DNA from 2 places in the Bacillus sp. DU-106 genome. Region 2 is predicted to be linked to the other one. Evidence: riboswitches for the same ligand, from Rfam matches in the RefSeq annotation. Region 2 holds a riboswitch; the other holds the start of a gene.
The links. Region 2 has a riboswitch for S-adenosylmethionine ahead of mtnK (S-methyl-5-thioribose kinase). Riboswitches for the same ligand answer to the same signal wherever they lie in the genome.

Region 1 (23,128 bases), 1.8 Mb from region 2:
GTGATACATCTTGTGAAATTTTAAAGTAAATGCCGATTCCTTCTGAAATTGCGAGTAGAAATGCTGAAACTGCAGCGCCCGCTAATACAATTCGAAGAGGAGAAAGGCCGCCTTTTTTCACCATACCAATTCCAAATACCATAATTGCGCCAATTGCAGCACCGATAAAGCAAGCTAATGTTAAGTAAAGATAGCTGATGGAAGGGTTGAAAGCAAGTGTCAGTGCAAGCGCAGCATTTGCTCCACCAGATAGCCCTAATAATCCAGGGTCCGCAAGTGGATTTCGTGTTAATCCTTGCATAATTGCCCCAGAAACGGCTAATCCAGCTCCTACAAAAATAGCAGCAACTTCACGTGGTAAACGTATTTCTCGAATAATAGATATTTTGTCTCCTTTAGCGGAGGAAGTGAGTGCTAACCATACATCTTTTATCGAAGTATCTGCAGCACCTAATACCATTGCAACCATAAAAATAAGAAAGAATGCAATTAAGCTTAAAATTAGTTTGTATGTAAAAGCTATAGAACGTGGATTGTCATGATCTTTTGTCATTCGTTTCACATCTTTTCTGTTCATAGAATAAAGGAAGAGGAATTCTTAAATTAAGAATTCCTCATGTTTGTATTATTTACCAAGAAAGCTCTTCTTGAAGAAGTCTAGTTGGAAATCTAATGTAAGTGGATCATTGAAATAGAATTCCATCATGTTTGCTTCATATACGCGATTATTTTTTACTGCTGGGATGTTTTTATATGATTCTGTCTCTTGGAATGAGTTATCAGTATCTTTGTTTTTACTTACGATTAAGTAATCACCAGCAAATTCAGGTAATACCTCAGTAGATAATGCGTAGTAACCTTCTTTTAATGCTTTCTCTTTTACTTTTTCAGGCATTTTTAATTTCATTTCTTGGTACAGGATTTCTGTTCCACGGCCCCAGTTCTCGCCGTATACATAAAGCTGTTTGTTGAAGTTTTCTACAACAGAAACTGTTGCATCTTCACCGATTTTTGCTTTAATTTCTTTACCAGCTTCTTGTGCACGTTTCTTGAAGTCATCAACCCAAGTTTTTGCTTCTTTTTCTTTATTTAATAACTTACCGATTTCTAAATGCTGTGTTAAGTAATCAACTTTTCCGTAAGTGTATGTTACAGTAGGCGCGATTTTCTTTAACTTATCGACATTTTTAACATTTGATAAACCGATGATTAAATCTGGATTTAGTTCAGCGATTTTTTCAACATTTTCATCAGATACTTCAGCAACATCTTTAAGTTTGCTATCAAAACGTGGGTTTTGTTTAGACCATGAATCTACCCCAACAAGATTTACACCTAATGACATTACGTTACCAGCGAATGATGATAATACAACAACGCGTTTTGGATTTGCAGGAACTTCTACTTTTTTACCATCTTCAGATTGGTATGTAATTGTTTCTGATTTGCTACCTTTTGCATCGTTCTTTTTGTCTGTAGAGCTATTGCTACAAGCGCTCATAACAAGAACGAAAAGGACTGTTAGTGAAATAAATAACTTTTTCATCGTCTTTCTCCTTTAACATAGATGATATGTGTATACAATAATTTGTTTAACTGCAATCTTTTTGAAATAGTAGTGGTAATGCAAAATAATTTATTAAAAATCTTGAATATGAGATTTTATAATATAGTAATAACCATATTAATGAAAGAAGATGTAATCTCAAATTTGCTAATTATTAACAAAATGATAATGATTATCACTATTGATTCTTTAAATAATATAATTTTATATAGGTGTATTGTCAATAGTAATTTTGATTGTAAATTTTGCGGAAACAGGTTATATTTTATTGAGAATGATAATCAACGATTAATAGCTGAGGAGTGAGCACGAATGAATCGAGAAGAATTGTTTGATGTAACCGTGATAGGCGGAGGACCTGCAGGGCTTTATTCAGCTTTTTATAGTGGACTCAGAGAAATGAGAACGAAAATAATAGAATTTCAACCACATTTAGGTGGAAAAATACATGTGTATCCGGAAAAAATGATTTGGGATGTAGGAGGACTATTGCCAGTTACAGGTGATAAGTTAATTGAACAACTTGTACAGCAAGGGTTAACATTTAAGCCGGAAGTTGTATTAGATACAAAAGTAGAATCGATTATTCGTAATCAAGATGGTACTTTTACATTAAAAACAAGTACTGGCGAAGAACACTTTTCAAAAACAGTTATCGTCGCAACAGGAAGTGGTATATTGAAACCGCAAAAGTTATCTATTGAAGGTGCTGAGCGATTTGAAGTATCGAATTTAAATTATACAGTTAAATCTTTAAAGCGTTTCAAAGGTAAAACAGTTATTATTTCCGGTGGAGGCAATTCTGCTGTTGATTGGGCAAATGAATTGGAACCAATTGCGAAAAAAGTGTATGTAACTTATAGAAAAGAAGAATTATCTGGTCATGAAGCACAAGTAAAACAACTTATGAACAGCTCAGCGGAGTGTTTCTTTAATACATCGATTACAAAATTAATTGCCGGTGATAATCATGAAGCGATCGAATATGTAGAATTAACAAATCATGAAACAGGTGAGGTTTCTCATTTACCTATTGATGAAGTTATTATTAATCATGGATATGAACGCGACATTACATTATTAGAAAATAGTGAGTTAGACGTTGCAATTATAGATAATTATTATATTGCAGGTAATGCAAATAGTGAGTCTTCAGTAGATGGATTATATGCTGCTGGAGATATTTTAAAGCACGAAGGGAAACTACACTTAATTGCAGGTGCATTCCAAGATGCTGGAAATGCTGTGAATAAAGCAAAACAATTTATCCAACCAGATGCAAGTGAGTACGGAATGGTTTCTTCTCATAATGAAGTATTTAAGAAGAGAAATCGCGAACTGATTAAGCAGATGATGAAATAATAAGGAACAAGTATACCCCCACGTATTTCTCTATTCAAGTGAATGAGAGATGTACGTGGGGGTTTTCCTGTTTACTATATTTTCTATCATTATAATGACACCGGTTTCATCAGTTCATATGATATGAACATTTTATTGGTAAAGCATCCTAGAAAACAATTTAGCTATGTTTTGCTTACACAGAACATGGCTAAATTACGCTGTCCCTTTAGCGCGTTTATTAGGAAATGGCATATTTAGTATAGAAGCAATATACTGTTTTCCGTGTTTTCGAGCCAATGATTCTAATATTTGACGGACGCGTTTTGTAAGATGACCTTGTTTTTGGATGGCTTCACAATATGCGTCATAGAAGGCATATTTAGCCCAAAGGAAATCATCTTGTTGGAATAAGAAATGATTTTTGTACCATTCACCAATTGTATGATAACAATTGTTTTCATGTATTGCTGTGCTTTGAGAAAGAAAACGATCAGATAAAGATACATTCAAATGAGAAATTGTGTTTTCTGTTTCAACTTGCAGTGTTTTTTCTAACATTGTAATGATGTGACGAGTAGCCATATGTTAACTCTCCTTTGTGTAAATGGGTAATACCATTCTATATTTAAAAAATTCTTACTATATAATACTATACAATATATGGAATGCATCTACCTGCTTTTTGAACTGCATTTACAAAATCTTTTTTATTTGTTTACAAAAATAAAGTAAAGTAAGATACAGTATAGATGAAAAAATAATAAAGGAATGAACGCATTGTATATAACAATAGAAGAGACTGCGGAGTATTTGAATTTACCAAAATCGTATATTGAAGAGTTAATTCAGCAAAAGAAAATTCGTGCGCTATTCGATGGAGAGCAATATTTAGTAAATAAAGAACAATTCAATACGCATTTAGAACAAATGGAGAAATATAAGCAATTAGTGGAAGAAATATTGAACGAACCAATTCCAGAAGATATGGATGTTAAAGACGAAGATTAAACTATGGGAAATCCCTTATGAAGATATGCAGAAATGTATCTTCATAAGGGATTTTTTGTTTGAAGATATCAAAAACATAAGGAGTTCTTAGCCTTTCTTCAAATTTTGATAGGTAGTAGTCTACCATGTTAAAAGCATATTTTTTTCTAGCTAGGACAAACATAGAGAACGTAACCTGTACAGATACATATACTATCAGTGCAAAAGCTTATAAATTAATGGAAGGGGTTTTCTCGTGAGTTTATTTCATTGTGATTTTTTGAAAGACTTAATTGGATCTTTTGTGAGAGTAAACAGGGGTGGTCCAGAATCTCAAAAAGGAACAATAATATCAGTATGTCAGGACTACTTCGTATTGAAGAATGAAAAAGGTGAGCTTTATTACTATCAACTTAAACATCTAAAAAGTATTACAAAAAATGCGAAAGAATGTGGATCAAGTGATTGTGAGTGGGAAGATTGCGCCTGTGCAGAAGATTTTGAAGCACTACTTGAAAGTTTCAAATATTGCTGGGTGAAAATTAATCGCGGCGGTCCAGAGAAAGTGGAAGGCATTTTGCAAGATGTTTCTTGTGACTTCGTAACATTAATCGTAAAAGAAGAAATTATATTAATTGCAATAAAGCATATTAAAAGTGTTAACTATAATGCTTTAGCATGCGGAGAGAGTGATGAGAGCGACGATAGTAAGGAAAGTAGCGATAATTCAGGTCGTGCTCGTGCACAAAGACAATCAAGTAGAGGAAGATAATAAGAAAGGGGGATACGAAATTGGAGAACGTATTATGCTGTGACCAAATTAAATGTTTAGTTGGTGAGACTGTAAAAGTAAACCTTCGTGGACCAGAAAGTCGAGTTGGTGAGCTCGTATCGTTAGGAAAAGATTATCTAACGTTACAGTTACCTCATGGTGAATTAGTATATTATCAGTTGAAACATGTGAAGAGTCTAGTGAAGAAAGTGAAAGAAAGTAAATGTGGCGATTGCTATAGTTCATGTTTCTGCTCTGATGAGGATACTTTTTTAGATATATTAAAAGACTTGAAGTATAAGTGGGTAAAAATTAATCGTGGCGGTCCAGAGTGTGTGGAAGGTTTATTAAGTGAGGTACACCATGGCTGTATTACACTAGTAAACGGTGATGAAGTTATTTATGTAATTAAGTCTCATATTAAGAGTGTGAGTCAAGTAGTTAAATGTAAAAAGAATGAAGATGAATAATGTTTAATAAATAAGAGGGGCATTATGAGGGAAAGAGAAGAACAATTTCTTATTTCGATAGTATGAAAAGGAATTACTTACTATTAAAACAGAACTTTGCCCTGATTATTTTTTTAGAAATGGAAGACAGATAAGAAGAAATTCGTAGGAAGGAGGATATAGATGAATGAGTTAAACAAAAGTATTGGAGAAAATATATATGTTAAATTAATCGGTGAAAAAAGATTTAAAGGTGTATTAATTGATGTAGGAAATGATATCGTTGTTCTTTACAATGGACAAGACTACGTATATATATCTTTATATCATGTACAATATTATAAGTTTTTAAGATCAAATGATGAAGAAATCTCAAAACCAGATGTGGATTCTGTAATTAAGAGAGAGTCTCCTTCAATTTCTTTGAGGAAAGTATTAAGTACATCTAAAGGGATTTTTACGGAAATTTATGTAGCCGGAAATGCTCCAATACATGGTTATGTTACAAGTGTGATGAACGATTATATTGTTTTTTATAGTCCAGTTTATAAAACTGTATATATATCTTTAAAACACTTGAAATGGTTAATTCCGTATAAAGAAAATCAAGTGCCTTATGCCCTCAATAAAAATGAACTCCCCGTGAATCCGTTAAATATTACGTTAGCTCGAACGTTTGAAGAACAGCTTATTAAAATGGCTGGGAAAATTATGGTGTTCGATTTAGGTGAGGAGTCCAATAAAATTGGAAAAATGGCGAAAATTGATGAAGGTCATATTGAAATATCAAAAGCACGTGATGCGAAAATGTATGTAAATATTCAACATGTAAAATCCGTCCATTGTCCGTAGATTAGTTGGAAGGGCTGGCTTTTTCTTTTATATGCAGAAGAAAAGGTCGAGCCTATTTGTTTTAGTTTAATTTGGAGATGAGGGGAAAATGAATTGAATATAAGCATAGTATAGTGTGATTTTTTAAAAGGTAACTTTGTACTAACTTATAAACATTGTGTACGAGCTATCTTATTATATATTCAATTTATTTTTTGAGGAGGAGCTGCTCAACTAATTTATTAAAGGGGTTTTGTTTGTGGAGCAGTTTCCTAATTCGTTATCAATTACATTGCTTGGTAGTGCTGGTGGAGCAGCAAAAGCGGTTTTAGCAATTTTAAATCAAGCGATAGCAAATGAAAAAGATCCAATTTATGAAGTATTAAAGAATGCCAAATTTCATTTGGTGGATATAAAACAAAAAGATAGGACTTATTATGATGAGTTGTTTTCGAATCTGAAAGGTCAATTATATTTATATGAAATAAACCTTCAAAATGTAGTGGAATTTAAACAACATTTAAAAGAAAAAAGAACGAGTGTTGTGATTGATGTTTCAGGGGCAGATACAATTAGAGTATTAAGCTGCTGTAATGAACTAGGAATTTGTTATATTAACTCAGCCTTGGAAAATGAGGCAGTAGATCAGGACGATAGCTTAATTGGCTTTCAGCTTACGGAAAGATATACAAGGTTTGAGAAGGAGAAAGAGAAATTTACAAATACAAAAGCGATTATAGGTTCAGGTATGAATCCAGGTGTTGTTCAATGGATGGTTGTTGAGCTTATGAAGGAACGACCAAATGAAAGGCCAAGAGCATGTTATATTGTAGAACATGACACGTCATTTTTGAATGATACAGCACTTATAAAGCCACATACACTTTATGCTTCATGGGCAGTAGAGCGATTTTTAGATGAAGCAATCTGGAGTTATCCGATGTATATGAGCCATCATCGTCCTCTTTACTTTTATGAAGATGTATATGCTTCAGAGTATAAAGTGAAGTTAGGAGAAAAAGAATTCTATGGTTGTTTAATGCCACATGAGGAAGTATTAATTTTAGGGAAAAACTTTAATATGGAAGTTGGTTTTCTTTACCGAATTAATGAGTATACAACAAATATAATTAGACAGAACTTAGATCAAGTAGAAGATTTATGGAACTGGAATCGTAAAGTGTTTAATCCAGCGGAAGAAGAGGTTGCTGGAGAGGACTTGGTCGGTGTGTTACTCGTTTATGAAAATAGTGAGACATATATGTATAATGTGATGAATAGTAGCCAAGTTTTTCGTAAATATAAAACGAATGCAACGTATTTTCAGGTAGGGTGCGGGATTTATGCGGGCTTGTCCAGTTTACTTTTAGATCAATTTGAACAAGGTGCTTATTACGTTGAGGAGTTGTTATTAAATACAGAAAGTAAGTACGGTGAGTATTTAAATTTATATATGAAGGATTTTGTAATAGGGCATAATAATTTTACGGATGGATTGTTACATGACAGGGTAAGATGGATGTAAGTTGTTACCAAAAGGAAGGAGAGATCTCCTTCCTTTCAGTATTATAAGGTTAAATATTGCCCTGAAAGCAATTTCATACTTATACTTTAAGGAGATAACAATGAAAGTTTTTTGTATCGATCAAGGGGAGTTTTTATATGAATAAATACAAGAGCTTGATTTATGAAGAAAGAAGAGCCTTAAAGGTATTTATATTATTATTTTATATTATATTCTTTTTATATGACGCTATATATTATTTTGTATATCCTGCTATGAATATTAGTGGAACAGCGGTAGGTTGGCCAGAAGGTAGTCTTGGGATAGGTGTGCCTATATTTGTAATAGCATTATTTCCTATTTCTATATATCTTCAAAAAAGAGGGTATGTATATTCTGTAAAATATTTATTTTTATTTGGGTACATGTTTATCAATCTTGTGAATAATTTAATGATTTATTTGCGAACGGATAGACCTTTTGAACATGGCAGTATGGTAGAAATGTTATTAATTTTATTTGCCCCAGTTTTCGTGAATAGAAAATACTTTTATTTAGTGTCCTTTAGTGTAATTGGAAAGTACGTATTTTTCACATTGCTATTACAAGATTTAAAAGTGATAATTCCACTTGTTTTATGTGTATTTTATTTCATTATTTCACATTCTTTATTAAAACGATTTCAATCTTATGTAAGAACAGTGGTTGAAATGATGAACAATATGAAAGAGACGGAAAATTTAGCTGTGATTGGGACTATGTCTACAACAATTGCTCATGAAATTCGAAACCCGTTAACAGCGTTAAAAGGGTTTACGCAAATGCAAAAAGAAAGAAATCCAACTGATACGATGAGCTACGACATTATGCTACAAGAAATTGAAAGAGTCAATGGATTTGTTAGTGAATTGATGTTGTTAGGAAAACCAAAGCCAACAAATTATGAAAGGTGTAATATACGAGACATCCTTCTATATGTTGTGCATCTAATGGAAAGTTATGCAACGCAATATAGAGTTAAATGTCATTTACAAGTAGATGGGAATTTACCGGCTATAAACGGTGATGATAAGCAATTAAAACAAGTGTTATTAAATATCATTAAAAATGGAATAGAATCAATGCCAGAGGGTGGAGAAATTCATATCCGTGCATATCAAAAAACGCAAGGACATTTGTGTATTTCTGTTGAAGACCAAGGATTTGGTATAGAGAATGAGAAGTTAGAAAAAATTGGCAAGGCGTTTTACACAACAAAGGAGACTGGTACAGGACTTGGATTAATGATTACATATAAAATTATTAAGGAACATCAAGGGAGTATCACGATCCAAAGTAGTGTAGGAGTAGGAACGAAAGTAGAAATTTTTTTGCCGACCTTTTAATGTATTGGGAGAAAAGATTTTTCAGAAAAGTGTTCTTGTTGTGTAAATATAAACATTTTATAAAATGTTTCAAGAAGGGTTTTTTTTATAAAATACTTCGTTTATAATGGAGGAAAATATCGACATGAGATTGATTGCTCATGTAGCGGTTCAGTAGTGTTATGAAAAGATAAGAAGGGGTGCACACGCATCCTTTTTTCTATGCAGATATTATGAAAGAGGTGGTATGATGGAATTAACATTAAATTCGACTGTATGTTTACACACGATTCAATTTCGAAAAGAGCAAAAGAATTATATTGTAAAAGATACAATTACAGGAGAAAAATATGAAATGCCGCCACTTTGGATTGATGCATTGGCAATGATGCGTGACGGTTTTTTATTGGGGGAAATTGAGGAGAAATTAAAAGAAGAGTATCCATCCGAAGAAGTGAATATGTTAGCATTCACGAGGCAACTGTTAGAACTAGAACTTGTTGAAATGGTAGATGGAGAAGAGATAGCTTGCACAAAGAAGAAAGAGATAGATTGTTTAGCTTGGGTGCGTCCTCGTGTGGAACAATTCTTTCTTAATTTAAATAGAAAATATAGAAGCAAAGACCAGTAGTGGCCTTTGCTTTTTTTATAGGCTATGTTTAAAAAATAACAGCAAATGCTCTTGCGAAAGCACCGTCACTATTTTTAATTTTTAAAGGTGCTGCTGAGAAAAAGAAACGTTTTTCTTCGATAGCATCTAGATTTGTTAAGTTTTCAATTAAGTAAATATCATTCCCTAGTAATATGTGATGAATCGGTGATGTTTCTGTTGTGACTTCATCAGGAGAAATGAAATCTAAACCGATAGATTTTACTTTTAATCGCACTAGTTCTTTAGCTAATTCTTCAGAAAGATAAAATGCTTCCTTCTCATAAGCTTCTGTATTCCATTTTGTGGATAGATTAGAATGAAAAATAACAATATCACCTTCTTTTATGTCAGTATTATGCAATACTGTCTTAGGTAATTTTCGCTCTTGAATATGTGTTACATCTATAAGAACAGCTTCACCTACAAATTGATCCAGCGGTAATTGATCGATGGTCGTTGCGCCTGAAATAAAATGCGCAGGAGCATCACAATGCGTGCCAACATGAACGACAGAATGAAAATCTGTAACTTGATATCCTGATTCTTCAACACTTGTAACAGCTTCTAGTTGTATTTTAGGTGTTCCAGGAAATTGAGACATATTATTTTCAAATGTTTGTGATAAATCAATTACTTTCATTTTACATACCTCCAATATATGTTTTTCAAATAATAAAAAGCTCATCCTTCAGTATCAAGAAAGATGAGCTTTACATGCTAGTTGAGTTTTATCTTCCAAAATGCATTGCATTTTGCAGGAATTAGCACCTATTCAGTTTGTATAAACTGAGGTTGCTGGGCTTCAAAGGGCCGGTCCCTCTGCCTCTCTTGATAAAGAAGTATTCAGTTTTTAAAATCGGAATTTTCCGATAGTTAAATTGTAATTCATTTCCTTTTTGCGTGCAATACAAAATAGGTATTCACCCAAATAAAGCTGCTCGCATATTGTAGCTTATGTAAATAGAATGCTGCGAAGGAGTGAGTGCAGTGACAGGAAATGTATTAAATTATTATGCTGGTGGTAATACAGCTAGGGGATTTCACAATTTATACGAAGAGAATTTAAAAGGATTAGACAGATTATTTATCTTAAAGGGTGGCCCAGGAACGGGAAAATCTTCTTTAATAAAGGCAATAGGTCGTGAATGGATTGAAAAAGGATATGATATTGAATTTTTACATTGTTCTTCTGATAATAAATCGGTTGATGGTGTAATTATCCCAAAATTAAAAGTAGGAATTGTTGATGGGACATCGCCGCATGTTATTGAGCCAAAAATGCCAGGAGTTGTTGAAGAGTATATAAATTTAGGAATTGCTTGGGACTCAGATAAACTAAGAAAGCAGAAGTTAGAAATTGTAAGATTTGTTTCAGAAGCAAGCAAAGCTTTTCAGTCTGCTTACGCACGTTTTAAAGAGGCATTGGTTATACATGATGAGTGGGAGAAGATATATATTGATAATATAGATTTTAATAAAGCAAATGAACTAACCAATCAGCTAATCCAGAAATTATTTGCAGATAAAAGCGGGAGACAATCGCTTGTAAAACATCGTTTTTTAGGAGCTGCTACACCGAAAGGAGCAGTTGATTTTGTTCCTAATTTAACAGAAGGGTTACCACATCGTTATTTTATAAAAGGGCGCCCAGGCTCTGGAAAATCAACGATGCTCAAAAAGTTAGCTAAGGCAGCTGAAGAAAAAGGGTTTGAAGTTGAAGTATATCATTGTGGATTTGACCCGAATAGTCTTGATATGGTTATCGTAAGAGAATTAGGATTTGCAATTTTTGATAGCACCGCACCACATGAATATTTTCCAAGTCGCGAGGGTGATGAAATTATTGATATGTATGCCCTTATTGTTACGCCAGGGACGGATGAGAAATATGCGAAGGAAATTCGTGATGTCTCCATTCAATATAAAGCAAAAATGAATGAGGCGATGTCTTTCTTAGCGAAAGCAAAATCGGTTCGTGATAAATTAGAACGAATTTATATTGCTGCTATGGATTTTTCAATAGTAGATGCATATAAAGAGGAGATTCAAAAAGAGTTTGAACGAATTGCTGCTACTGTAATTGAAAAGCAACAATAGACGTTTCATTAGGCTGTCAGTAATTTCTGACAGTTTTTTTAGTATGTAGTAAAATTAATAGTGTATTGTCGAATTTCCAAGGAAATAATCAAAAAATGGAGATGTTATGAAATGAGAGAGAAAATCGAGTTGGAGTTAGAAAGAATTGAAAAAGAGAATGATGTAAAAATTTTATTTGCGGTGGAATCAGGGAGTCGTGCTTGGGGGTTTCCATCGAAAGATAGCGATTATGATGTTAGGTTCGTTTATATACATCCGGTAGAATGGTATTTATCAATTCATGACAAACGAGATGTAATTGAATATCCAATTAGTGATGATTTAGATATAAGTGGTTGGGATATTAAAAAGGCGTTGCAACTATTCGCGAAGTCGAATCCTGCTTTACTTGAGTGGATTCGATCACCAATTTTTTATTCGAAAAACTCTAATTTTCCAGAACTACTTCAACAGATGAGTGAGAAGAATTTTGATCCAAAAGCAACGATATATCATTATTTACATATGGCTTCGAAAAATTATCGTGAATTTTTGCAAGGTGAGAATGTAAAGCTGAAAAAGTACTTTTATGTATTACGTCCCATTTTAGCTTGTAAGTGGCTAGAAGAGAAAACGACTTTACCTCCTGTAGAATTTGATCGATTAATTACAGAATTATCATTAGAACGTAGCGTATTAGATGAAATTGAAAAGTTGTTAATAAAGAAAAAAGCAGGTACTGAATTAGATGTTGGATTGAAAATTAAGGTGCTAAATCAATTTTTAGAAGAACAAATTCATTACTATCAGCAATATGTAAAAGGAATTGAAAAGGGATCAGGAATCGATATTGAGAGTTTAAATACATTGTTTCGAGATATGTTGTTTGAAGCATATGAAAAAGAGCACAAGTAAGTTTGTGCTCTTTTTATTTTGTAGGAATGAAGAAAACAGATATAGCTGCGATAAGACCTGCAAAGGAGAATAAGTAAAAATTCCATGCTAAGTCATATTGCATTGTCATAATAATACCGACGAGAATTGGGCCAGCAATTGCACCAACTCGGCCAAGCCCCAGTCCCCAGCCTAAGGAGGTAGCTCGGATATGTGATGGGAAGTATTGTGTTACATATGCATTTAATATTTGAGTAATACCGACTGATCCAATACCAGCAAGGCCAATTAAAAGATAAATGATTGTAACAGATGGTTTGATTGTTAATAGTCCGATACATATGGCTGCCATAAGATAAGAGATGCTAATAACAATTTTTGCTCCTATACGATCAGCAAGTGCTCCAGCGAATAATGCGCCGATAGCTGCGGTAATATTTAGCATAAGTAGAAATGACAGACTAGACCCAAGAGGATATCCTGCCTGGCGCATCATCTGTGGTAACCAAGTGTTTAAACCATATATTAAAAACATTCCCATTATATAAGTGATCCAAAAAAGTAGCGTTGCTTTTATGTATTCTTTTGAGAATAAAGTAAAAAATCCATTTTTCTTTCGTATAGTAGATGGAGCTTGATGAGTTTTATCTTTTACATGAAATTCAATTTGAAAACGATTAAGAATTTGGTTCACTTCTTCTTGGCGATTACGTGATAATAAAAATTGAATGGACTCGGGTAAATAGCGAATAATGAAAGGAATGAGGAGTAGTGGAATCATTCCGATACCAAACATAATTCTCCATCCGAAATCTTCTAACATAAGCATGGACAAAATAGCACCTAACACGATACCTAAAGGATAGCCAGTAAACATAAGAGCATAAATAAAAGATTGCCTTTTTTTTGGTGAATATTCAACAGTAAGTGCTGAAGCTGTTGGGATAACACCGCCTAATCCGATTCCTCCTATAAATCGAGATAATCCAAATAACTCAGGAGAAGGAGCGATAGCCGCTAAACCCATTGTGATAGAAAAAAGTGCTAAACAGCATATAAGCGTCCATTTACGCCCAATTAGATCTGTAATCGTTCCAACTAGAATAGCTCCAATAAACATCCCCAATAAAGCATAGCTTGCAATTGTACCAGCATGCGCTGGTGATAGCGCCCAGCTTTTGTCTTCTAGGAGCTTTGGTAGAACGGCACCGTAAATACCTAAATCATATCCATCAGCTAAAATGGCTAGCCAACAAATAAAAACAACAAGTTTTGTAATAGAGCTTGGAAAGATAGTTTCTGTAGATTCTAGATGAGGTGGAGCTGAAGGTTGCATAATATTCACCCCTTTTAATTTGTAGATGAATATATTATTTTATTTAATGTTAATATTTTCCTCCTTGTGTCGAATTTTATCTGAAAAGGGTTTATAACAAATAAAGAAGTTCAACAGTAATTTTGTTGAACTTCTTTATTTGTTTACTCATTATCAACTCGTTTTAACGGTTGATCTGCTGGGCCTTCAAGAACGTCTCCCTCAATTGAAAAACGAGAACCATGGCAAGGGCAATCCCAAGTACAATCACCATTATTCCATTCAACTTCACAGCCGAGATGTGTACAAGTTGTATCGACGATATGTAATTTTCCTTCTTTGTCCTTATAAGCACCTGCTCGTTTACCGTTAACATGTACGACAGATCCTTCACCAACTTCGAGATCTTCTGGCTTACGTAATGCGGTTTCAATCTTTCCTGCAATTAAATGTTTCGCAACATCAATGTTTTGGGAGAGGAATGTTTTTATATCTGGATTTGCATGGAAGCGTGATGGTGCATACAGTTCTTTATAGGGACTGTGGACTTTTAGGATGGAGTCCTTCAGTAGGTGAGCAGCAGCAGTTCCAGTTGTCATTCCCCATTTGCGATATCCAGTTGCAACAAATATATTTGGATTTCTTTCGTTAATATGTCCGATATAAGGAAGCTTATCTAGAGTAATTAAATCTTGTGCTGACCATCTATAAGGAACTTCATCTATTCCAAAAGTGGCTTCAGCAAAAGAATAGAGTGCTTCATAATGAAGCATCGTATTTATTCCCTGACCTGTTTTATGACTCTCTCCGCCAATCAAAATTAATTTTTCTCCATTGTTTGTTATATAGCGTAAGGAGCGCTTTGGATCATCAATACTTAAATACATGCCACCTGGATACTCCGTTTTTGCTTTTATTGCAAGAGCGTAGGAGCGTTCTGCGTACATTCGCGTAAAGAAAAAGCTATTCGCATCATAAAAAGGAAAATGTGAACAAGAGACGACATATTCACAAGTGATATGATGGCCCTCTTTTGTAATTATTTGTGAATAATCGCCCTTTTCCACATCCATAGCTGTTGTTTGTTCGTAGACCTTTCCGCCCATCTCCACAAACTTTTCTAAAAGTGTTTTTAAATAAAGAAGGGGATGGAATTGTGCTTGATTTTTCATTACAAGCGCAGATTGTACTGGAATAGGAATCGATAGAGATTGAACATAGTCACAAGGTATATTTAATTTTTGATAAGCTTCATATTCTTTCGATAAATTTCTTAATCCGTTATCAGTAGTTGTATATAAATATGAATCTTCATTTGAGAAATTACAGTCGATTTTATATGTTTGAACAGTTTTATTTATGAATTGTAGAGCCTGATTATTTGATTCATAGTAAAGCCGGGCCTTTTCTACACCGAAATGATTTATTAATTCATCATAAATAAGATCATGTTGTGCTGTTACTTTCGCTGTTGTATGCCCAGTCGTTCCATTTAAAATACGACCAGAATCAATTAAAACAACATCGATGCCTTCTTTTGCAAGTAAATAGGCAGTAGTAATACCTGTAATACCAGCACCGATAATAGCAACTTTCGTCTTTATATTTTCGGATAAACGAGGGAAAGTAGGAAACTGAGTAGATTCAATCCAATAAGATAGCGGCAGTTGTGGAAATGTATCACTTGTCATTGTGGAAACCTCCTGATTTTAGAACAATTTTCCTTTTAATATTTCCATATTATATGAAATTCATGTGTGTTGTTTTAGAAGTAGTCTATTTTTATTAAAAGAGGTTATAAATTATTTTGATATAATTAATTAGGTGGGGCATTATGATGTAGTAGGATTTATATAAAACTAAATTCAAGTGATTCTGTTTGTTGATTACATAGGGAGTTATTGAATGAGATAGAGTCTATGGCGTTTAAGAAAATGTCTATATATAGTGGGTAAATCCTTATGGAATCTATACATTTTCTTTAGTGAAATAAAGTATGATTATAAAAATATAACCACCTTTTATTACTAGGTCATAAAAGGTGTTGACAATATAGAAATTCTATTGTTATGATTCATCATGTGGAAAGGTTGATAGAGAGTAAAAAGAGAAATGTTTTTCATTGATAATAAAAGCGAAAAATAAGTGACGATAGAGTGAGTATATTTTCCTTATAGTAGATGCTTTTTGGATCATCTAGTAAAATCAATCTGGAAGCAAGAATTGATATATGTAAGTTGCGCAAGGCGCGGCATAAGAAAGGAGCAAAAGGATGAAGGAGCTTCATACGTTTGGGTGGTATGCAGCACGTGTATCACCACATTTGCCGAAAAAAGCATTTAAACCAGTGCCTACTCGTTTATTTGGTGGACTGGCTTATTTGCTTGTGGCATTGGCGGGATTAATATCGATTGGTGTATTTGAATTGAATGTGTGGGCGAATCTAGGAATTGCGATTGTTCTTGGATTATGTTTTGCTTCACTAGGATTTTTAGGGCATGAAATTTTACATGGAACTGTTGTAAGAAAGGCATGGCTTCGTGACTTCTTAGGCGCGATTGCATTTATGCCATTATCAACAGGGCCAAAGCTTTGGAGAAAGTGGCATAATGCAACGCATCATGTTCATACACAGCATGAAGAGAATGATCCAGATGCATGGCCGACACTTGAGAAACTTAAGAAGAGTAAGTTTTTGAGTTGGGTATATCGTATGCCTTTACATGTACGTTCATTCTTTAGTTTTCTGTCACTAACAATTCAATTTACATTGCATTCGACTCGAATGTTCTTTCATTTTATAAAAGAGTTCAAGTCATCCAATCAAAAATCTGTATGGCTTCAACTTCTTTTGCCTTGGACAGTTTGGATTAGTTTATTGTTTATTATGGGACCTGGAAAATGGTTATTTGCATATGTCATTCCGTTGTTAATTGCTAACTTTATTGTAATGGCATATATCGCAACAAATCACCGCTTAAATCCAATTGTTCCAGTAAATGATCCGTTAGCAAACTGTTTGTCAGTAACAGTGCCGCGCTGGGTAGACGTTTTACATTTCAATTTCTCATATCATACAGAACATCATCTGTTTCCCGCTATGAGTTCTAAATACTATCCGTTAGTAAAAGAGAAGATTAAAGAAATGTGGCCGGAACGCTATCATGAGATGCCGATGACAAAAGCTTTGGCAGCGCTATGGAATACACCACGTGTGTATTATCAAGGAAGTGAATTAGTGGATCCGCATAGAGAGCATTTCTATGGTTCTTTAGGAAATGGACTAGATCCTCATAATATTTCATATCGTGAGGAACATATAGAAGAAGAAAAGAGTATTAAAAAAGTAAATCAGTAAAAATTAATATATTTTTGCAATGAAAAAGCAAGCCATCTCAGGCTTGCTTTTTCTTATAAAGAAACTTCCTTTTTGTTCCTTTTATGGACTTGGACGGAGTTAGTTTCTTTTCGTTGTAGTCGTTTTTCTAAAAGATTAACAAAATAAGTAAATAGAAGAACAAGTATGAGATAGTATGCACCAACGATTATGTAAGTATCTAATTGTTGGAAATTACCTGCTGCAATTGATAAACCTGAACCCCATAATTCGGACATTCCTACATAAGCAACAAGTGAAGAATCTTTTAATCCGATAATAAATTGGTTTCCTAGAGGAGGAAGAGACAGACGAAATGCTTGTGGTAATATAATTCGTCGCATAGCTAAAGGATAAGGCATGCCTAAAGAGCGAGCTGCTTCTAATTGTCCCCGGTCAACGGATTGAATAGATCCACGGAAAATTTCCGTAATATATGCTCCGTTATGAATTGCTAAAGCGATTGCACCTGCCCAAAAAGGGGTGAAAACAACAACGGATGTAATCCCAAAATAGAGAATGGCAATTTGAACAATTAAAGGTGTACCACGAATAATAGCAATGTAGACATGAGCGATACTATTTAAAACTTTATTGTTAGAGATTCGAAAGAAAGCGAATAATAATCCAATTAATGAACCGAGTACTAGGGAAGTTAATGTTAATTGTAATGTGACAATAGTAGCCTTTAAGAGTGTGGGATAGGAAGAGATAAAAATTTCAAACATGCGTTTCACCTCATATTGTATAGATTTTAGTAGAGAATGAAATGCCCCACATAAAATGAACATTTAATCAGTGGGGCATTGTTTATGAATCTTTTGAATGGCTAACTTACTTCGTTTTTTCCTCTTCACCGAGAATATTACGCCCGAACCATTTTTTACTGATCTTTTCATACGTACCATCTTTAATGATTTCATCTAACGCTTTATTTACTTTCTCAACCATTTCTTTATCATCTTTGCGAATAGCAATTCCCATTTCATCAAGATTTAATGGTTTTCCGGCTTCTTTTATCTTCGATTTTCCTTCTTTTATCATACGTAGACCAACCATTTGATCCGTAATTACTGCGTCAACACGCCCAGGCTCTAAGTCCATAAGAGCAGTAATATCGCTGTCATATTCTGTGATTTGATCTGTATATTTTGCAACAAGATTTTTAAAGGTACTAGCTTTTACAACACCAATTTTCTTACCTTTTAAATCTTCTGGAGAAGAGATAGCGGTATTCTTTTTAGCCACAAAAATTTGGGCGCCAGAGCGATAGTACGGATTTGAGAAACTAACAGCTTTTAAGCGCTCCTCTGTAATTGCCATACTACCCAGTATTACATCATATTTCTTCGCTTGAAGACCTTGAATCAGCGTTTCCCATGGGTTTGTAACGGGCGTAGCCTTCATGTTCATCTTTTTAGCAAGAGCTTCACCGATTTCTACATCAAAGCCGACAAGTTTGCCGTCATTTTCTTTATAGTTAAAAGGTTTGTATAATCCACTCATCGCATAGCGAAATTCTTTTTCACTATTTGATGAAGTAGTAGAGCTTTCTTTGCTACAAGCTCCTAGTATGAAGGATGTACATAGTGTAATGCTCGCAACAATGGTTAATAGTTTTCTTTTCATAAAACCCCTCCTATATATTGATCATACGGATGGTTTTTTAGTATGTTATTGAAATATTTTATTTGGATGATTAGTTGTGCACCGTATGAATGTATTCCTTTTCGTTTGAAACAAAAGTTACATTATAAAACGTTGCGTAAAAATTGTTTTGCCCGTTCATGTGATGGAGCTGAAAAGAATTGTACTGGCGGAGCATCTTCTACAATCTTTCCATCGTCCATAAAGATGACGCGATCAGCTACATCTTTTGCGAAATTCATTTCATGAGTAACAATAACCATTGTCATCCCTTCTTCAGCAAGTTCTTTCATAACTTGCAATACTTCTCCAACAAGTTCAGGGTCTAAAGCTGAGGTAGGCTCATCAAATAGCATAATCTTAGGGCTCATTGCAAGAGCTCGTGCAATGGCAATGCGCTGTTTTTGACCACCTGAAAGAAGATGAGGAGTTACATCCGCTTTATCTTGAAGGCCGACTTTTTGGAGAAGTTGATTTCCAATATCCTGTGCATTTGCTTTCTCTAATTTTTTTACGTGAATAGGTGCTTCTATGATGTTTTCTAGTGAGGTCATATGAGGAAAGAGGTTAAAGTGCTGAAAAACCATACCGACATTTTCACGGACTTTATTTAAATTTGAATGCTTTGGATCAATTCGCTCACCTTGTAAGTGAATTTCGCCTTCATCGTACATTTCTAAAAAGTTAAGACAGCGAAGTAATGTACTTTTACCAGAACCACTGGCACCAATTAAAACAACAACTTCTTTTTCTTTTACTTCTAAATCAATTCCTTTTAACACATCAAGTGAACCGAATGATTTTACTAGATTTCGAACTTGAATCATACAAAACCCCCAGTTAAAAATATATTTTACAAATGTTGCCCTGTATTTCTGTTATTAGTCATAAATTGTCAGAATCCTTTATTTTTTTCGTGCAATTTGATATTCAAAGAAATAATGATTTTTAAAATCTCTATATCCTTCTATAATGAAAATATGGATAATAATATATAGGTAGTATTTATATTGCTTATAAAAAGGGGGAAAGGGAAGATGGAAAAAGAAAGAAAAACATTTTCTTTTGGATTACGTACACAACTTATGCTATTCACTACAGTTTTAGCTTTCATTACATATTCAACAAGTATATTTTTTATTTACGTGATATACGATTATTTTCAAAGTTATGTAAGTCAAACTGTATATAATATTATCGTTATGTTATTAGGGGTAGTATGGTCTGGAATTTTAGCATATGGAGCAGCCGTATTTTTAATTAAACCGCTTCGCAAGTTAGAGGAAGCGGCAAGAAAAGCAGCTGAGGGTGATATTCGTGAAGATGTTCCATTACCGAAGACAGATGATGAAATTAAATCTTTAAGTGTTGCATTTAATATGATGTTAGGAAACTTAAGGGGCATGGTAAAAAATATTGATACAACATTTTCGTATACAAATAATCAAGTACAGCAGATTAGAAAACAAACAGGCGAAGCAACGAGACAAGCGCAAGGTGTATCTGAGACACTTGCAGAGATTTCTTCAGGCGCTGAGCAATCAGCGGCATCAATTCAAGCAATTGTTTCTGCTGTTGATACAACGACTTCTATTGCAAGTGAAGTAGAAGAAAAAGCGAAGCAGTCTGATACATTGTCTTCAGAAATGGTTGAAGCTTTAGGGCATAGTACTCGTGTCTTTACGTCTTTAATTCAAGGTATTCAAACATTGGCAAAAGAAAATGAAGATTCAATGCAAAATGTACAGAAGTTAGAAGAACGAATGAAACAAGTAGAACATATTGTGTCTGTTGTGAGTGCGATTGCTAGCCAAACGAATTTATTAGCACTAAATGCTTCTATTGAGGCAGCTCGTGCAGGAGAGCATGGAAGAGGCTTTGCGGTTGTTGCGGAAGAAGTACGTAAACTTGCTGATGAAAGTGATCATTCTGCAAGAAACATATCGCAGTTATTACGGAATATGCAAGATGAAGTACAACAAGTTGCAATGAAAATGACAGAACAAGTGAAAATAGCTAAAGAAGAGGCGAAACGTGGGGAAGCTACGGAATTAATTTTAAAAGAAATGTCATCAAGTGTTATGGAAGTAGCCGATGCAACTCAGCAAATTAGTAGTTATATGAATGAACAAGTGAGCCACATTCATCAAACAGGAGCACAAACAAAAGCTGTAGCAGCAATTGCTGAAGAAACGTCAGCTGGTTCGCAAGAAGTAGCACGTGTGACGCTACAACAATCTAAAAATATGATAGTAATCGATCAATTATTAAAGGATTTAGAGAAGCAAGCAACTGATTTGAAACAAACAATTGAACGATTTTCAATGTAAAAGGAAGAACAGAATATTGTTCTTCTCTTTTTTATTTAGCTTGATTTAATATTTACAGTTAAACTATGAACGTTTCCGCAACATTCTTTTCTGTCCCTTTCGGATGAAAATTATAGCGAGCTATAATATTAAAAGGGGTGTCTTTTATGAAAAAAGAAAAAAGACAACGGTTAATTAAACAATTTGTAAAGGAGTATGAAATAGATAAGCAAGAAAGATTAGTAGAATTGTTAGCAAAAAAAGATGTATTAGTAACACAAGCTACGGTTTCTCGCGATATTCGTGAGTTAAACTTAACGAAGGTACCTTCTCAAGAAGGATTAATGATATATAAAGTTTTCTCAGAAGAGCATTTACAAACTGATATAAAGTTAAAGAAAAAATTACGAGAAGTTGTTGTAAAAATTGATTGTGTAGATCAATTAATGGTTATTAAAACATTACCTGGTAATGCACATGTTATTGGTGTTTTATTTGATGAATTAGATTGGAAAGAAAAAATAGGATGTATATGTGGAAATGATACATGCCTTATAATTTCACAGTCGAAATCAGATAGGGAGATTATAGAAGAAAGATTAAATTTAATTATTTAGATGCAAAAATCCTGTTTTTAATAAAATTAAAAACAGGATTTTTGCTTAAATACGGAAGTTAAATATTCAATATATATGCGTAATATATGTATTTTTTATTGAGAAAGCAAGATAGTTTGTTATAAAAATACATATTCGTATGATTTTAAAAAAATAACTTGTTTAATATTTCACAATGATAATGTGGATGCTTTCACAAAGATGAAAATACAGAGCATTTATTATGTACTTGTAAGACATCAAACATATTTAAAAGGAGGTACAACAAATGAAACATCCGATACATGTTACTTCAGAAATTGGGGAATTACAAACGGTTTTATTAAAACGACCGGGTAAAGAAGTGGAAAACTTGACGCCAGATTATTTGCAGCAATTATTATTTGACGATATTCCATACTTACCAATTATTCAAAAAGAGCATGATTATTTTGCACAAACGTTACGCAATCGGGGTGTTGAAGTTCTTTATTTAGAAAAACTAGCCGCTGAGGCGTTAGTAGATAAAAAACTTCGAGAAGAATTTGTTGATCGTATTTTAAAAGAAGGACAGGCCGACGTAAATGTTGCACATCAAACTTTAAAAGAATATTTACTTTCCTTTTCAAATGAAGAATTAATTCAAAAAATTATGGGCGGTGTACGGAAAAACGAAATTGAAACAAGTAAGAAGACACATTTATATGAATTAATGGAAGATCACTATCCGTTTTACTTAGATCCAATGCCTAATTTATATTTTACTCGTGATCCAGCAGCTAGCGTGGGCGATGGCTTAACGATAAATAAGATGAGAGAACCAGCGCGTAGACGTGAATCATTATTCATGGAGTACATCATTAAATATCATCCAAGATTTGCAAAACATAATGTACCAATCTGGTTAGATCGTGATTATAAATTTCCGATTGAAGGTGGCGACGAGCTAATTTTAAATGAAGAAACAATTGCGATTGGAGTATCTGCTCGTACTTCAGCTAAAGCAATTGAACGTTTAGCTAAAAATCTCTTTAGCCGACAAAATAAAATTAAGAAAGTGTTAGCAATAGAAATTCCAAAATGTCGAGCATTTATGCATTTAGATACAGTATTTACAATGGTTGATTATGACAAGTTTACAATTCACCCAGCCATTCAAGGGCCAAAAGGGAATATGAATATTTATATTTTAGAAAAAGGATCAGATGAGGAAACTCTTAAAATTACACATCGTACTTCTTTAATGGAAGCATTAAAAGAGGTATTAGGCTTAAGTGAATTAGTTCTTATTCCATGTGGAGGAGGAGATGTAATTGCTTCTGCTCGTGAACAATGGAATGATGGCTCGAACACATTAGCAATTGCGCCAGGTGTAGTTGTTACATATGATCGCAACTATGTATCTAATACGTTATTACGTGAACACGGTATAGAAGTGATTGAGG
Region 2 (6,924 bases):
TATGATCTTGTAATAGGTTAATTGTTTCAATCACACTTTCATTCCCTACAGCAAAAGCGATGCGCCAGCCAGCCATATTGAAAGTTTTTGATAATGTGTAAATTTCAATTCCTATATTTTTCGCACCATCTGCTTGCAAGAAACTAACAGGTTTTTGACCATCAAATCCGATAGCGCCATAAGCAAAATCGTGAACAACTAATATATTATGTTTATTAGCAAAGTGAATGGTTGCATCAAAAAAATCTTTTGATGCAGTAGCACCGGTAGGATTATTTGGATAGTTTAAAAACATTAATTTTGCACGCTCTGCAATAGAGTCATCAATGTTCGTATAATCTGGTAAAAAGTTATTTTCTGCAATAAGTGGCATTCTTTCAAATTGTGCTTTTGCTAAAGCAACCCCGGATAAATAATCTGGATAACCTGGATCCGGAACGAGAATCGTATCACCAGGATTTGTAAAACAAATCGGTAATTCTACTAGTCCAGCCTTCCCACCAAACAAAATAGCAACTTCAGTTTTTGGGTTTAATTCGACGCCATATTCACGTTTATAGAATGTAGCCACGGCTTCCTTTAAGCTTTCATGTCCGCGAAATGGCGGATATTTATGATGAATGGTCTTTTCGGCAGCATCTTGTAAAGCTTTTACGATATGCTGCGGTGTTGGTTGATCTGGATTACCTTGACCTAGATTAATAACATCGTGACCAGCTGCAACGACTTTGTTAACTTTTGCAACAAGTGAAGCGAAAAATTGTGTTGGCAATGATGTTACTATCTCAGAAGGTTGAAATAATTTCATACTTTCCACCTCTTTTGAAAGTTGTTACAATTCTAGTGACAAATGATATAATCTTTCCAGTATTTTGTAAAGAGAAAAATAAGAATGGGGCTGAAAAAATGAAAGTCGCATGTATTCAAATGGATATTGTTTTTGGAGATGTAGAAAAAAATATTGAGAATGCTAAAAATAAAATAAGTGAAGCTATGAAGGAAAGGCCAGATGTTATCGTCTTACCAGAACTATGGACAACAGGATATGATTTAACGAGACTTTCTGAAATTGCAGATAGGGATGGAGTGGAAACGAAAGAAAAGTTAATAGAATGGGCGAAGCGATATGATGTACATATTGTTGGTGGGTCCATAGCAAAGCAAACAGAGCAAGGCGTTACAAATACGATGTATGTTGTAAATAATGAAGGACAGTTAGTCAACGAATATAGTAAAGTACATTTATTTCAGCTTATGGATGAACATAAATATTTAATAGCTGGTAATGGTACGGGCGAATTTAAGCTAGATGATGTTGAATGCGCTGGAACAATTTGTTATGATATTCGTTTTCCAGAGTGGATGCGTGTTCATACTGCTAAAGGGGCAAAAGTATTATTTGTTGTAGCTGAATGGCCATTAGTTCGTTTAGCACATTGGCGTTTGCTATTGCAAGCAAGAGCAGTTGAAAATCAGTGTTATGTTGTTGCGTGTAATAGAGCAGGGAAGGATCCGAATAATGTGTTTGCAGGTCATTCTTTAATTGTGGATCCTTGGGGTGAAGTTGTAGTAGAGGCGAATGAAGAGGAATCAATTTTATTTGGAGAGCTTGAATTCGAGAAAATTAAAGAAGTACGTAAAGGAATTCCAGTTTTTGCGGATCGCCGTCCAGAATTATACAAATAAAATGTTGACAAGTGATTTTTATTCTTGGTATAGTCTTCAACATAAAGTTAAAAATTCAAAAAATTATACAACTCTTATCAAGAGCAGGTGGAGGGATTTGGCCCGATGAAGCCCAGCAACCGACCGTAATACCATTGTGAAATGGGGCGTTTATTACGCCAAAAGGCACGGTGCTAATTCCAGCAGAAAGTAAAACTTTCTGGCAGATAAGAGGGGAGAAGATAAACTTCAAACCTCTTTCTTAGTGGAAAGAGGTTTTTCTATGTTAGAAAAACCTCTGAATTTAAAAAGGGGGAGAAGAAGATGGGATATTATTCATTAACAGAAATAACAGCTGTACAATATGCGAAAGATCATGGCTATTTTGAAGAGAAGGCAAATGTCATTTGTCATGAAATTGGAGATGGAAACTTAAATTACGTGTTTAAATTAGATGATGGAGAGAAATCCATTATAATAAAACAAGCACTGCCTTATGCGAAAGTAGTTGGTGAAAGCTGGCCATTGTCTATAAAAAGAGCAACGATTGAAAGCAAGGCATTACAAATTTTTGCGCAGTATGTACCGGATTATGTTCCAGTAGTGTACAGTCATGACGAAGAGTTAGCGATAACGGTAATAGAAGACTTATCAAGACTAACAATTACAAGAAAAGGATTAATAGACGGAGAAGAATATCCGCTTTTATCCCAGCATATTGGTCGTTTTCTAGCACATGTTTTATTTTACACTTCAGATTTTGGTTTACAGTCAAAAGAGAAAAGGGTACTAGAAGGTACCTTTGTAAATCCGGACCTTTGTAAAATTACAGAGGATTTAGTGTTTACAGATCCTTTTGGGCATTATGATACAAATGATTATGAGCGAGATTTACAGCTCGTGGTTGATGAACTTTGGAGTGATAAAACTTTAAAACTAAAAGTAGCACAATATAAATATAAGTTCTTAACAAGAAAAGAAACTCTTATTCATGGTGATTTACATACTGGTAGTATTTTTTCGTCACCTTCTGAAACGAAAGTGATTGATCCAGAATTTGCGGCATATGGCCCATTTGGGTTTGACATAGGTCAATTTATTGCAAATCTATTATTAAATGCGTTATCTAGAGAAGAAGAAAAGAGAAGTGTACTATTTTTCCATATAGAAAAGACGTGGAGTTATTTTGTAGAGACTTTTACAAAGTTATGGATTGGAGAAGGTGTAGAAGCATATACGAAAGAAAAACAATGGTTACCAATTATTTTGCAAAATATCTTTACTGATGCTGTTGGATTTGCCGGATGTGAACTAATTCGTAGAACAATTGGTTTAGCTCATGTAGCAGATTTAGATGAAATAGAAAATAAAGAAACAAGAATTCAAGCTAAGAAACAAGCGCTATCCTTAGGAAAAGAACTAATAAAATATGAATCTAAAAGTGCTGATATTCAACTGTTTCGAACATTATTTCAACAGACAGTTTCAAGGGGTGTAAAAGCATGAGTACAATCGTTACTGTTCCGAGATCTGTAAGTTGGAAAGGGGATGCAATTGCGGTATTAAATCAAACGAAATTGCCACATAGCACAGAATACAAAACATTAACGACTATTGAAGAGGTTTGGAAAAGTATCATAATGTTAGAAGTACGCGGAGCGCCTGCAATTGGAATTGTAGCTGCATTTGGCTTGGCGCTTGCAGCGAAAAAATATAATACTTTACATATCGAAGAATTTCAAAAGAAGTTTAATAGAGACTGTAACTATTTAGGGACATCACGCCCAACGGCAGTAAATTTATTTTGGGCAATTGATCGTATGAGAGAATCTATTCGAGAGATTACTACAATAAAAGAAGCACAAAAAATATTAGAAGAAGAAGCGCTTCGCATTCAACAGGAAGATGAAGAGGTGTGTCGAAATATTGGGGAATATGCGTTAACATGTTTTAAAGATGGCGATAATATTTTAACAATCTGTAACGCTGGAAGTATCGCAACTGCCAGATATGGAACTGCATTAGCTCCCTTTTATATTGGAAAAGAGAAAGGTGTGCGTTTACATGCATATGCGTGTGAAACGAGACCAGTTTTACAAGGTGGTCGCTTAACGACGTGGGAATTGAAGCAAGCAAATATTGATGTGACCCTTATAACAGATAATACTGCAGCTCATGCTATTCAAACGAAAGAAATAAACGCAATTATTGTGGGGGCGGATCGAATTGTCGCAAATGGAGATACAGCCAATAAAATAGGGACAATGAATTTAGCTATTTTAGCAAAGTACTTTAATATCCCATTTTACGTTGCTGCGCCACTGTCAACATTTGATGTTACGAAAGAAACTGGAGCCGAAATTATTATTGAAGAAAGAGATGAAACAGAAGTTACGAAAATCTTTGGAAAACAAGTAGCACCAATTGGAACGGATGTTTATAATCCAGCATTTGACATAACGCCGAATGAATTAATTACAGGAATTATTACTGAGAAAGGTATTATACGCGGGGATTATAAACGAGAAATTGCATCATTATTTGAAAAACAAGCTAATACATAATAGCTTGTTTTTTTATGCCTAAATGCAGTGTTTTCTCTTACTTATATAATGAAAGGAGGGGAAGAGGGTGGAAGAGTGGATCAAGATGATAGGTAATGTAGGGTTTCCGATTGTTGTAACATTATATTTACTCCACCGTATTGAAAGTAAATTAGAGGGGGTAATTGTTGCAATTGAGAAGCTCCCGCGGCAATTACTAAAGTACGAAGATCCTCGGGATAAAAAATAAAGTTTGCTCTTATTGAGCAAACTTTATTTTTATTGAGCGGTATAACCACCATCGATAACGACAGCTTGACCAGTTATACCTTTAGCTTTTTCACTCGCTAAAAACATCGCATAATCTGCAATTTCTTGTACTTGTAATAAGCGCTTTTGTGGAACGAGTGGATAAATAACATCTTCTAAAACATTTTCAAGTGGTACATTTCGTGTAGTAGCTAAGTCTTGTAGTTGATTACGTACAAGGGGGGTATCAACATAACCAGGGCAAAGGGCATTAACAGTAATACCATGCGTAGCACCTTCTAAAGCGGCAACTTTTGTTAATCCAATTACGCCATGTTTTGCACTATTGTAGGCAGCTTTTCCAGCAAACCCGACAAGGCCGTTAATAGAAGCGACATTAATAATACGACCATATTTTTGTTGTTTCATAATCGGAAAGGCATGCTTAATTGCAATAAACGGAGCAATTTGCATAATTTGAATTAGTAGCTCGAACTTTTCAGTTGGAAAGTCTTCAATGGGTGAAACGTGTTGCATTCCTGCGTTGTTAATTAATATATGTAATGAACCGAAATGATCAACTGTTTGAGAAATTGCTGCTGTAATTTCCTCTTCAGATGTAACGTCACATTTTAAACCGATAGCTTGAAAACCTTCATTTTGTAATTGTTCAGCAGCTTCTTTTGCACGTTCTTCAAGCCGATCGGTAATCACAACTTTTGCACCTTCTTTTGCAAAAGCCTTTCCCATTTCATAACCAATGCCACTTGCAGCACCTGTTAAAAAGACAACTCGATTTGTAACCATGATGAAAAACATCCCTTCATAATAAAGTTTTCATAGTGCTCTATTTAGAGAAGCTATAATGAAATTCCTGCAAACATTTAGAAAAATATCGTTAGCTATCTTGTTTTGCAAAATAGTCTTTGCTATACTATTTTGTAAAGCAAGGTAGTAGGAGGATTTGAATTATGTCGACAAGTCAAATGCTGAAAGGGATTTTAGAAGGATGCTTACTTGCTATTATTTCTGAAGGCGAAATATACGGTTATGAAATGAGTGAAAAGCTAGCGAAGTATGGTTTTACAATGGCGAGTGAGGGAAGTATTTATCCGTTATTAATACGAATGCAAAAAGAAGGACTAATAACAAGCGTAATGAAGGAATCTCCATCTGGTCCAAAGAGAAAATATTATACATTAACAGAAAAAGGCGAGGAAGCACTTGATGAATTTATGGATCGCTGGGAAACGATGCAAAGTAGTGTAGAACGTCTACTTGAAGGGAAGGGAAGGAGAAAATAATGCTATCAAGTGAAGCGCGAAAGTTTTTGTTAGATATGAGATTATTTTTGACGGCAAAGAGTGTGAAAGAAAGCGATATTGAAAATTTTATAGAAGATGCGGAACTCCATTTAATTGAGGGTGAGAGTGATGGGAAAAGTGTAGAAGATATTTTCGGAAGCTCACCGAAAGAATATGCAAATGAACTTGTCAAAGTAATGGAAAGAGATAGACAGGAAACGTGGAAGCAAATTGGTTTTACAGTAATGAATATCGTATCGTTTTGGATTATTGCTTCTATCTTAATAGTGAATCATGGAATGTTACAGATTTCACTTATTCAGTGTATCGGTTATAGTTTTTCATTGATTTTAGTTGTTATAGGTCCTAATTTTCTACTTCGCAAAATGGCCTTCGTCACAAGTTTTACAAAAACATGGTTTTCTATGTGGTCTTTAGTTATGATCGCTCCAATGTTTTTATTAGGAGCTGTTACGATATTAGACGTGATATATCCGACAAAAATGCTCACATTCACCGAAGTGCAAAGTTATATAGTGGCTGGTGGGATTTTTATCATCACAGTAGCTATAAATATATATTTTGAAGGATGGTTTAAAAACTTATATTTAATCATTCCACTTTCAATTATGTTAGTGTTTAAAACATTTACAACGGAAGACCTTGTTCCAATGTTATTTCAAATTATATGTTTATACGGAAGTTTATTTATTTTAATTTTTGTTGAAATTATGATGAAGGCGAATAGAAGAGAAATGGTTAAATAAGGGAGGGGCTATAATGCAGATTTCTAAAGAAGGAGAAAAGTTCTTAATCGATACGAAAGTATATTTAATAACAAAAGGAATTAAAGAGGAAGATGTTGACGCTTTTTTAGAAGATGCAGAACTTCATTTAATTGAAGGTGAGAAAGAAGGAAAAACGGTAAGTAATATATTTGGTGATTCGCCAAAAGAGTATGCGGAAGAATTAGCGAAAGAGATGGAGAAGGATAAAGGCGGAAGTATAAAGAGTGTTTTAGGAATGATTATTGGGATAGGTGGGTATTGGTTACTAACCAATATTTTATTTGGAAATCCGAATCAACAATTTACGTTAACAAATGTACAGGTAATTGGTTATCCTATCGTTTTAATTATTACAATTATTGGAACGGTTTTTGC

Region 1: linked by a shared signal. The riboswitch ahead of C3Y97_RS02100 (cyclase family protein) and the one ahead of mtnK (S-methyl-5-thioribose kinase) in region 2 are both predicted to bind S-adenosylmethionine.

What each region holds. Positions count from the first base shown of each region.
Region 1 covers NZ_CP026607.1:374,840-397,967, forward strand. The annotation lists gene C3Y97_RS02035 (FecCD family ABC transporter permease) at 1-577, opposite strand, end outside; gene C3Y97_RS02040 (iron-hydroxamate ABC transporter substrate-binding protein) at 626-1,546, opposite strand; gene C3Y97_RS02050 (NAD(P)/FAD-dependent oxidoreductase) at 1,880-2,929, shown strand; gene C3Y97_RS02060 (hypothetical protein) at 3,125-3,493, opposite strand; gene C3Y97_RS02065 (helix-turn-helix domain-containing protein) at 3,680-3,919, shown strand; gene C3Y97_RS02070 (spore coat protein B) at 4,155-4,670, shown strand; gene C3Y97_RS02075 (spore coat protein B) at 4,691-5,140, shown strand; gene C3Y97_RS02080 (LSm family protein) at 5,303-5,971, shown strand; gene C3Y97_RS02085 (hypothetical protein) at 6,210-7,475, shown strand; gene C3Y97_RS02090 (ATP-binding protein) at 7,613-8,839, shown strand; gene C3Y97_RS02095 (hypothetical protein) at 9,069-9,449, shown strand; gene C3Y97_RS02100 (cyclase family protein) at 9,478-10,110, opposite strand; SAM riboswitch class I at 10,196-10,308, opposite strand; gene C3Y97_RS02105 (PRK06851 family protein) at 10,458-11,567, shown strand; gene C3Y97_RS02110 (nucleotidyltransferase domain-containing protein) at 11,679-12,461, shown strand; gene C3Y97_RS02115 (MFS transporter) at 12,475-13,776, opposite strand; gene C3Y97_RS02120 (FAD-dependent oxidoreductase) at 13,920-15,446, opposite strand; gene desB (Delta(10) desaturase DesB) at 16,028-17,113, shown strand; gene C3Y97_RS02130 (amino acid ABC transporter permease) at 17,167-17,922, opposite strand; gene C3Y97_RS02135 (ABC transporter substrate-binding protein) at 17,966-18,760, opposite strand; gene C3Y97_RS02140 (amino acid ABC transporter ATP-binding protein) at 18,883-19,605, opposite strand; partial or broken gene C3Y97_RS28395 (HAMP domain-containing protein) at 19,981-20,166, shown strand; partial or broken gene C3Y97_RS28400 (methyl-accepting chemotaxis protein) at 20,536-21,108, shown strand; gene argR (arginine repressor) at 21,255-21,704, shown strand; gene arcA (arginine deiminase) at 21,973-23,128, shown strand, end outside.
Region 2 covers NZ_CP026607.1:4,039,249-4,046,172, reverse strand. The annotation lists gene C3Y97_RS20395 (pyridoxal phosphate-dependent aminotransferase) at 1-808, opposite strand, end outside; gene C3Y97_RS20390 (carbon-nitrogen family hydrolase) at 823-1,686, shown strand; SAM riboswitch class I at 1,758-1,899, shown strand; gene mtnK (S-methyl-5-thioribose kinase) at 1,990-3,171, shown strand; gene mtnA (S-methyl-5-thioribose-1-phosphate isomerase) at 3,168-4,229, shown strand; gene C3Y97_RS20375 (YvrJ family protein) at 4,297-4,458, shown strand; gene C3Y97_RS20370 (3-hydroxybutyrate dehydrogenase) at 4,488-5,264, opposite strand; gene C3Y97_RS20365 (PadR family transcriptional regulator) at 5,429-5,761, shown strand; gene C3Y97_RS20360 (DUF1129 domain-containing protein) at 5,761-6,528, shown strand; gene C3Y97_RS20355 (DUF1129 domain-containing protein) at 6,542-6,924, shown strand, end outside.